One region of the Rahnella sp. CFA14(1/10) genome, then DNA from elsewhere that is predicted to be linked to it. Evidence: riboswitches for the same ligand, from Rfam matches in the RefSeq annotation. Region 1 holds a riboswitch; each other region holds the start of a gene.
What was found. A riboswitch is a leader RNA that binds a small molecule or an ion and turns the genes downstream of it on or off. The one in region 1 is predicted to bind thiamine pyrophosphate.

Region 1 (3,279 bases):
CGGTTTTATCTGCGTCCCGCCATTCATTTTCATCACGGCCGTGAACTCGGGATGGCGGATATCATCACTACTTTTATGCGCCTGAAATCGCATCCGTTGTTCAGCAACCTGAAGTCGGTCACAACGCCCACGCCGAATGTCATCGATATCCATCTGAATGAACCCGATCGCTGGCTGCCATGGCTGTTCGGCAATATCCACGCCATGATCCTGCCACAGGAATGGCAGTCCCTGCCTGATTTTGCCCGCCATCCGGTCGGCACCGGTCCTTACGCCGTGGTACGTAATATTAAAACGCAGCTGCGCATCCGCGCCTTTGACGATTATTTTGGCTTCCGGGCGCTTATTGATGAAGTGAATATCTGGGTACTACCGGAACTGAGTGAAGAGCTGGTGCATTCCGGCGTGCAGCTTCAGGCCGATGAATCCGGCAAAAGCGAGCTGGAAAGCCGCCTTGAAGAAGGCTGCTATTTCCTGCTTTTTGACCAGCGCTCACCGGTCGGACAATCAGAAGAAACACGCCAGTGGTTGTGCGATTTACTCAATCCCATCGCTCTGCTGAATAATGCGGAACCCATTTATCAGCGCTACTGGTCCCCGGCGTACGGCCTTTTGCCGCGATGGCATCATAAAGCGCCGCAGCCGCGTCCGCCCAGACCGCAAAATCTGACGCAGATAACACTGACATTTTACGGCGAGCACTCCGAACATCAGGCCATTTGTAATGCGCTGAAACCGCTGCTGGTGGCTGAAGGTATCGAACTGATTACTCAGGTAGTGGATTACGCAGTCTGGCACCGCGGCGACGCTAAAAGTGATGTATGGCTCGGCAGTGCCAACTTCACCCTGCCGCTGGAGTTTTCATTATTCGCGCATTTCTACGAATTGCCACTGGCCAGGCATTGCTTCAGCGAAGAGATGAACGACGATGCCGCGCAGTGGCACGCAGGGAACTTATCGATGGCGACATGGAGTCAGAAACAGACGGTCAGCCATCAGATCCACCCGCTGTTCCATCACTGGCTGGTATTGCAGGGTCAACGCAGTATGCGCGGCGTGCGCATGAATACCCTCGGCTGGTTCGACTTTAAATCCGCCTGGTTTGCGCCACCTGACAGTTAATCGGACTATCGCATCGCGCCGTTAATCACTAGAATGACATCCGTTCTCAACGGGGTGCCCGACTTGTTAAAGCAGCGATGTAAACGCCGCGAGCAAGTGTTCAGCCGGTGAAGGCCAGCGCGGAGAAAGCAGAGCGTACACAAAGTACGTGAGCATTTCGAGCACTGCCCGACGCCGGATCAACACCTGCGCAGCAAGTTTGGCTGAGATATAGACCCGTCGAACCTGATCCGGTTGATACCGGCGGAGGGATTTGAGACTGCGCGATGCTCACTCAAAATCCTTTGCCCTTTCATTTTTTTGGAGCGCAAAGTTGAAAAAATTATTGTCCTGCCTGCTGTTACTTTCTGCACCTGCATTGGCTGCAAAACCTGTTCTGACGGTATACACCTACGATTCTTTCTCTGCCGACTGGGGCCCCGGTCCGGCCATTAAAAAGGCCTTTGAGGCGCAATGCGGCTGTGAACTGAAATACGTGGCGCTGGAAGATGGCGTATCTTTGCTGAACCGTCTGCGGATGGAAGGTAAAAACAGCAAAGCTGATGTCGTCCTCGGTCTGGATAACAACCTGCTGCAGGCGGCAGAACAAACCGGTTTATTTGCCAAAGCGCCGAAAACCAGCGCCACACTGACAGTGCCGGGTGGCTGGAATGACAGCACGTTCGTGCCTTACGATTACGGCTATTTCGCGTTCGTCTATGACAAAAATAAACTCAAGAACCCGCCAAAAAGCCTTGATGAGCTGATTAACAGCGACCAGAAATGGAAAGTTATTTATGAGGATCCGCGCACCAGCACGCCGGGTCTGGGCCTGATGCTGTGGATGCAAAAAGTTTATGGCGACAAAGCCCCGCTAGCCTGGCAAAAACTGGCGAAGAAAACCGTTACCGTCACCAAAGGCTGGAGCGAGGCTTACGGTTTATTCCTCAAAGGCGAAAGCGATCTGGTACTGAGCTACACCACCTCTCCGGCATACCATATTGTTGAAGAGAAGAAAGATAACTACGCCGCAGCGGACTTCACTGAAGGTCATTATATGCAGGTTGAAGTTGCAGGGCAGCTGGCAAACAGCAGGCAACCGAAACTGGCTGAACAGTTCATGAAGTTCGTCACCACGGAAGATTTCCAGAAAGTGATCCCGACCGGCAACTGGATGTATCCGGTCGTGAATACGCCGTTGCCTGACGCCTTTAAACAGCTGACCGTGCCAGCGAAATCCCTGCAATACAGCGCACAGGATGTCGCCACTCACCGCAGCCAGTGGATTCAGGCATGGCAGAACGCCGTCAGCCGTTGATCCCGCGCTGGCTGTGGCCGGGGGTCATCGCGTCGCTGGCTATGTTGCTGGTGGCCGCACTGGCCTTAGGCTCTCTGTGGCGTCATGCGCCACAGATGAGCGGCCCCGCCCTCTGGCAGGATCCTTATCTCTGGCACGTGATCCGCTTTACCTTCTGGCAGGCGCTGCTTTCAGCGCTATGCTCAGTGCTGCCGGCCATTTTGCTGGCCCGCACGTTGTTCCGTCGCCGTTTTCCCGGCCGCCAGCTGTTATTGCGCTTATGCGCGATGACGCTGGTATTGCCAGTTTTGGTGGCGGTGTTTGGCATTCTCAGTGTCTACGGCAGGCAGGGCTGGCTGGCGCAGATTTGCGGCTGGCTGGGCATGGATTATCATTTCTCGCCCTATGGATTACAGGGGATTTTGCTGGCGCACGTGTTTTTCAATCTGCCGCTGGCGACCCGTCTTTTAGTGCAGGCACTGGAAAATATCGCTGTTGAACAGCGCCAGCTGGCCGCCCAACTGGGCATGAATGTCTGGCAGCAATTCCGCTTCGTGGAATGGCCCGCGTTGCGCCGGCAGATTTTCCCCGCTGCCGCCTTAATTTTTATGCTGTGTTTCGCCAGCTTCGCCACCGTCCTTTCCCTGGGCGGCGGTCCGCAGGCGACGACCATTGAACTCGCCATTTATCAGGCGCTGAGCTACGACTACGATTTAAGCCGCGCGGCTAGCCTGGCGCTGATCCAGCTATTTTGTTGTCTGGCCCTGGTATTGCTCAGTCAGAAACTCAGTCAGGCGTTGCCGGTCGGGCAAACGCATTCTCAGCGCTGGCGTAATCCCGACGATTCCTGGCCGCGCCGCATCGCCGATGCCGTGCTGATT
Region 2 (3,279 bases), on a different contig from region 1:
TCTACTCTTCGTGTTCAGCACGACAAAGAGCCACGGTGTCTTCAATAAGACGGCGCGCGATCGTCCCTGGCGGTGGCAACTGCGGTAATGCATCAAAGCGATACCAGTTCGCGTTAAGCAACTCTTTCGGGTCATGCTGAATGTCGCCACTGTCATAATCCGCCATAAATGCCATCATCAGCGAATTGGGGAACGGCCAGGGCTGAGAACTGACATAACGGACGTTTTTCACACGAATATTACTTTCTTCCAGGACTTCGCGTGCCACGGTTTCCTCCAGGGTTTCTCCGACCTCAACAAAACCCGCCAGAACCGTGTGAATGCCATTACGATGCCGGACATGCTGTGCCAGCAAAATCTCATCACCCTTACGGATGGCGACAATAATGCAGGGTGCAATCTGCGGATAATAGCGTTCGCGGCAGTGCCCGCAGAGTGCAGCCCACTCGGTTTTGCTGACATGCATTGCATGCCCGCAGTAGCCACAGAACTGATGAGATCGATAAAATTCAGACAGCTGTACACCGCGCCCGACCAACTGGAATAATCCACGATCCTGATCCAGCAACTGACGGGCGGAAAACATATGGTTTGGCATCGCCTGACGAATCAGCCAGACAGGTTCACCCTGCCATTCGCCGATCTGTCGCGCCGTTTTACCGGTCAGAGAAAATTGTGTGGCGCTGCCAAATGGCAGTTCGCCCTCAGGCAGCCATAGCTTGCCGTCCTGGCTGATGACCCACCAGCCATTGTGTTGCTCGGTAATCTGTAATTCCATAATTGTTGTTGCATAACCTCATCGGGACTGACAATCTGAGGGGATATTCACCTGTTAGTAACTTTTAGTTACGTCTTTATCGCTCACGGAGTCAACCATGCTAAATCGTCTGGAAAGACTGACCCAACGCGTTGGTGGCAATAATGCGTTAGTGGATCAATGGCTGCACGCACGCAAAGAGCTGCTGGTTTCGTACTGCACTTTGGTCGGCCTCAAGCCCAATAAAGAAAAACATACCCCTCTCAATGAAAAAGCGCTGGATAACTTTTGCCATAACCTGGTGGACTATCTGTCTGCCGGTCATTTCCATCTGTATCAGCGGATCATTGATGAAGTTGAAGGTGCGAATAGCCCGATAAAATTGCAGGCTGCAAAAATCTATCCTGCACTGGAACTGAATACTGAAACTATCATGGCTTTCCATGATAGTTACACTGAAAATGATATTGATGATGACAATGCTTTCGCATTTCATTATGCATTATCCGATATAGGTGAAGCGTTAGATGCGCGTTTTCAGCTGGAAGATCAATTAATTATTCTCGCTTTTAATCGCAGCAGTCAGGCAGTAAAGCCACCTGAAAATGAAGAACATCTCGCCAGACCGGTTTAAGACTTTGCCCTACTAAAATCCGGCTAAGATTTGTGATTTTAGTAATAGTTTTAGTTGTAGTTTCAAAAAACGCCTCCTATATTGAGGCTTCTTGTCGGAGTGCCTAGCGCATAATTTTCTCGCGAAGATTACGCCAGGCTGAGACCGTTAATTCGGGATCCGCGGAACCTGATCGGGTTAGTACCCGCGAAGGGAACAAGAGTAATGTTATGCGTTCAGCGTAATCTGGCATCTGCCTGCATCAGGCCGCCTGCGCTCCATCGCCCATTTTTACTCCTGCCGTAAACCTCCAGACAAGCAATTTTCCATCACGTTTTTGCCACGTTTTTACTACGCAAAACAACACAAGGAATTTGCTATGTCGAGTACTCAAAAAACTGTTGTTTCTACAAAGACACCTTCAAACCGCCGTGAACAACGGGCGCAGGCGCAGTCGTTTATCGACAGTCTGCAGGGTGAAGCTTTTCCCAATTCCCGCCGTATTTATCTTGAAACTGACCGCCATGATATCCGCGTACCGATGCGTGAAATCCAGCTCAGCCCGACGCTGGTCGGCGGCGGCAAAGACAATCCACAATTCGAAGAAAATGAAGCGATTCCTGTTTATGATACCGCCGGGCCTTACGGCGATCCGTCGGCAGTTATCGACGTGCATACCGGCCTGGAAAAATTACGCGCCCGCTGGATAAACGCGCGGGCGGACACGGAGGAACTCCCGCAGGTCAGTTCCGGTTTTACCCAGCAGCGACTGGCGGATGAAGGGCTGGACCACCTCCGCTTCGAACACCTGCCCCGCCCGCGCAAAGCCATTGCGGGTAAAAATGTCACACAACTGCATTACGCCCGCAAAGGCATCATCACGCCTGAGATGGAGTTTATCGCCGTTCGCGAAAATATGGGGCGTGAACGCATCCGCGGTGACGTTCTGCGTCAGCAACATCCCGGCGAAAGCTTCGGTGCGCATCTGCCCGCCAATATCACCGCAGAGTTTGTAAGACAGGAAGTCGCTGCCGGTCGCGCGATTATTCCCGCCAATATTAACCATCCTGAATCAGAGCCGATGATCATCGGACGCAATTTCCTGGTGAAAGTGAACGCCAACATCGGCAACTCGGCGGTGACGTCTTCTATCGAAGAAGAAGTCGAGAAACTGGTATGGTCGACACGCTGGGGCGCGGATACCGTGATGGATCTCTCCACCGGCCGTTATATACATGAAACCCGTGAGTGGATCCTGCGTAACAGTCCGGTACCTATTGGTACCGTGCCGATTTATCAGGCACTGGAAAAAGTCAACGGCGTGGCCGAAGACCTGAACTGGGAAATGTTTCGCGATACGTTGCTGGAACAGGCCGAACAAGGTGTCGATTACTTCACCATACACGCTGGGGTATTGCTGCGTTACGTGCCGATGACCGCCAAACGCCTGACCGGGATTGTGTCCCGCGGCGGTTCGATCATGGCGAAATGGTGCCTTTCACATCATCAAGAAAGTTTCCTGTATGAGCATTTCCGCGAAATTTGCGAAATCTGTGCCGCCTATGATGTCTCGCTGTCACTGGGCGACGGCCTGCGGCCTGGCTCCATTCAGGATGCCAACGACGAAGCGCAATTTGCCGAATTACGTACATTAGGTGAACTGACCAAAATCGCCTGGGAATATGATGTTCAGGTCATGATCGAAGGACCGGGACATGTGCCGATGCAGATGATCCGCCGCAATATGACCGAAGAACTCGAACATTGCCACGAAGCGCCCTTCTATACCCTCGGCCCGCTGACTACCGATATCGCGCCGGGTTATGACCATTTCACGTCCGGTATTGGTGCCGCAATGATTGGCTGGTTCGGTTGCGCCATGCTCTGTTATGTCACGCCAAAAGAGCAT
Region 3 (3,279 bases), on a different contig from region 1:
GCGCTGGCGGCGGCGGGTTTAACGCGGCGTGTGGTCTTGTCAGTACCGCATTTCCTGTTTGTGCTTCAGGTGCTGATGACCACGGATCTGGTGGCGATGTTGCCCGAACGTTTAGTGCGGGGAAATCCTGCTTTGCAGATAACCGAAGCCCCGCTTGATGTACCGGGTTTTGACATGTTTATGGTGTGGCATGAACGTGCGCACCGTGACCCGGCACATCAGTGGTTACGGGAATTTATCGCTGATTCAGTCTGAAGGTTTATCATTCCCGGTAAACAAAAAAGGCAGCCCTCTGGCTGCCCTCATTGTTATGCTGTTTCGGGAGTTATTCTTTGAACAGCTTGGTATCGTTCGCCAGGCTGTCTACTACAACTTTTAAATCGTTAGCAGTGACTTTCTGAGTATCGTTGGCAACCTGCTTACCGAAGCCTTTACGCACGACTTTAATCACCGGTTTGCCGGTGCTGGCATCGATCAGCTCACCTTCAAAGTAAACTTCAGTATCACGCGTACGATGGCCTGTGGCGGTTTCAGTACCCGCAATAACCAGCGCGACCGGGATGACTTCATAGAACTGCAAACCCTCTGCCGAGGTGTTCACACCGGTGATCGCACCTTTGAAAATCAGTGTGCGCGGCCCTGCGTGATCTGTCAGTGGCATGCGCTCTGCCAGTGCCGGTTTCATGCGGCTGTTGGCGTAATCCAGCACCCCCTGCAAGGTAGCTTTGTCGATTTGTTCCGTTGGCTGAGGTTCCGGATAGAATTTAATCGGTTCGTATTTGATATAAGAATAATTGGCTTTTTTGAAAGCAGGATCTATCCAGCGCAGCACCGGATTACCTGATGCAGTTTTGACTTCCTTCAGACCGGAATAATCACCTAAAAAACCGGAGTATTTTTCTGTCTGGGTAATATGGCTGGTACAACCGGCCAGGAACAGCGCACCGGTCACTGCAGCAATCTGCATCAGTTTCATTGTTTTCATTCATACCCTCGAAATTTTTAAGGAAGCCATCGTATGTATAGCACTGCTGCGGAATTTAACCTCTTAACGACAAAGAAAAAATGATATTCGTCAGAACCACGAAAATAAGGTTTTTCGGGGTAATCATTTTCTTCTCAATTATTTCTTTGGTGAATGAAATAAATAGTATTCACCTTTTGGGCTGTCCCCCGCAGAGATGATGGTCCAGCCTTTTGACAGATAAAAAGCGACGGCATTTTTACTCTTGGCTAAACATTTCAGCGATCCCTGACGGGTAAAGGTTTCTTCAGCAGCGTGAAGCAATGCCGAACCTGCACCGGTTCCCTGATACTGCGGATCAACAAACAGGTTATGCAAAAAATTTTCCTGAGTGAAAATTGAGGCGAATCCCAGTAAATGTCCGTCACGTTCTGCGACCAGTATTGTCTCGCCGAGCACTGCCCGGTCAAAATCTTCCAGCTGAAAATCGTCTTCCAGCCATGTCCAGGTGTGCTTGCGCGAGGCCAGATAGAGCGTACGTAAAAACGGGCGGTCTGCTTCTTGATAAGGGCGTACAGTCATTGTTGAGGGCAAGCATTGACTCCTGAGGAAGTTTTTCATCAACGTATGTTATTCAGGTCTGTGCCCAGATACTGCCAGTGAAGCGGAATGAGTTCAATAAGCTTCACTGATTGGTTTTTTAACGCATTTGCTGATTGATCTTCTGACCTCCGCCGCCAATAATGCTCCCTTGACTCGGGGTGCCCGCTGCAAAGCAGGGCTGAGATTTTACCCGTATTACCTGATCTGGATTATGCCAGCGTAGGGAAGTCAGGTATCTCTCCTGATACCGCCTTCTTGAGCGCCGGTAGGGAGACTTATGAATACCCGACCTACCTACATTCCCGGCGCTTTAGCCGCCACTTCTCTGAAACAACTTCGCTTTGCTGCGCCGCTGGTTCACTGCCTGACCAATGACGTGGTGCAATCTTTTACCGCCAACGTCCTGCTGGCGCTGGGCGCGTCTCCTGCGATGGTGGTTGATCCCGCCGAAGCGGCACAATTTAGTGCCATCGCCGATGCCCTGCTGGTCAATGTCGGTACGCTGACACATCCCCATGCGCAGGCAATGCTGGCAGCCATTCAGGCAGGCAGTCAGGCCGGAAAGCCCTGGGTGCTGGATCCGGTTGCCGTCGGCGGCCTGAACTGGCGTACAGAATTCTGTCGTGAACTCATCACACTTAAACCCGCAGCAATCCGCGGCAATGCCTCCGAAATCCTGGCCCTCAGCGGCGTCAGTGCGTCCGGGCGCGGCGTTGACAGCGGCGATGATTCCTTTTCTGCTTTACCTGCCGCACAGCAACTGGCGCGTGAGACCGGCGCAGTCGTGGCTGTCACCGGTGAAACCGATTATGTCACCGACGGCCAGCGCAGTTGGGCTGTGGCTGGCGGGCACCCGATGATGACCCGAGTGGTGGGAACAGGATGCGCACTATCCGCAGTAGTAGCCGCCTTTGCGGCTTTGCCGGGCGATCGTCTGGATAACGTGGCCGCCGCCTGCCGGGTGATGTCCTGCGCGGGCGAACGCGCCTGTATGGCCGTGAAAGGGCCGGGCAGTTTCACGCCTGAATTCCTCGATAATCTGTATTTAATGGGCGAAGAATGGCTGAACGGCGAGGCAGACAATGAAACGTATTAATGCACTGACGATTGCAGGCACTGATCCGAGTGGCGGGGCAGGGATCCAGGCGGATTTAAAAACCTTTTCGGCGCTTGGCGCGTACGGTACCAGTGTGATCACCGCGCTGGTAGCCCAAAATACCCGTGGTGTGCAATCGGTCTATAACATTGAGCCAGGGTTTGTTTCAGCACAGCTTGATTCCGTACTGAGCGATGTGCGGATCGACAGTACCAAAATTGGCATGCTGGCAAACAGCCAGATTGTGGAAGCGGTGGCGGAGCGGATCCGGCATTATCAGCCACCGTTTGTGGTGCTGGATACCGTGATGCTGGCGAAAAGTGGCGATCCTTTGCTGCTGCCGGAAGCCGTTGATGCGGTGCGCCGTTTGCTGATCCCGCAGGCTTCGATGATTACGCCAAACCTGCCGGAAGCGGCGGCGTTACTGGAATGTGCGGTCGCAGTGAACGAAACCGAAATGCGTGAGCAGGGAGAAGCACTGCTGGCGATGGGATGTGGCGCAGTGCTGATGAAAGGGGGGCATCTGAGCGATGAGGAAAGCCCTGACTGGCTGTTTACACCGGGTTCCCGCGAGCGGTTTACTGCGCCGCGCGTGAATACCCGACATACTCACGGC

Region 2: linked by a shared signal. The riboswitch ahead of thiC (phosphomethylpyrimidine synthase ThiC) and the one ahead of thiB (thiamine ABC transporter substrate binding subunit) in region 1 are both predicted to bind thiamine pyrophosphate.
Region 3: linked by a shared signal. The riboswitch ahead of thiM (hydroxyethylthiazole kinase) and the one ahead of thiB (thiamine ABC transporter substrate binding subunit) in region 1 are both predicted to bind thiamine pyrophosphate.

Annotation. Positions count from the first base shown of each region.
Region 1 is NZ_SEWS01000005.1:122,505-125,783, reverse strand. It holds gene sgrR (HTH-type transcriptional regulator SgrR) at 1-1,122, shown strand, start outside; TPP riboswitch at 1,163-1,392, shown strand; gene thiB (thiamine ABC transporter substrate binding subunit) at 1,436-2,419, shown strand; gene thiP (thiamine/thiamine pyrophosphate ABC transporter permease ThiP) at 2,395-3,279, shown strand, end outside.
Region 2 is NZ_SEWS01000020.1:7,225-10,503, forward strand. It holds gene nudC (NAD(+) diphosphatase) at 2-778, opposite strand; gene rsd (sigma D regulator) at 876-1,391, shown strand; TPP riboswitch at 1,477-1,603, shown strand; gene thiC (phosphomethylpyrimidine synthase ThiC) at 1,750-3,279, shown strand, end outside.
Region 3 is NZ_SEWS01000008.1:93,723-97,001, forward strand. It holds gene EVX52_RS16640 (LysR family transcriptional regulator) at 1-255, shown strand, start outside; gene EVX52_RS16645 (DUF3313 domain-containing protein) at 326-985, opposite strand; gene EVX52_RS16650 (GNAT family N-acetyltransferase) at 1,124-1,546, opposite strand; TPP riboswitch at 1,712-1,810, shown strand; gene thiM (hydroxyethylthiazole kinase) at 1,845-2,663, shown strand; gene thiD (bifunctional hydroxymethylpyrimidine kinase/phosphomethylpyrimidine kinase) at 2,650-3,279, shown strand, end outside.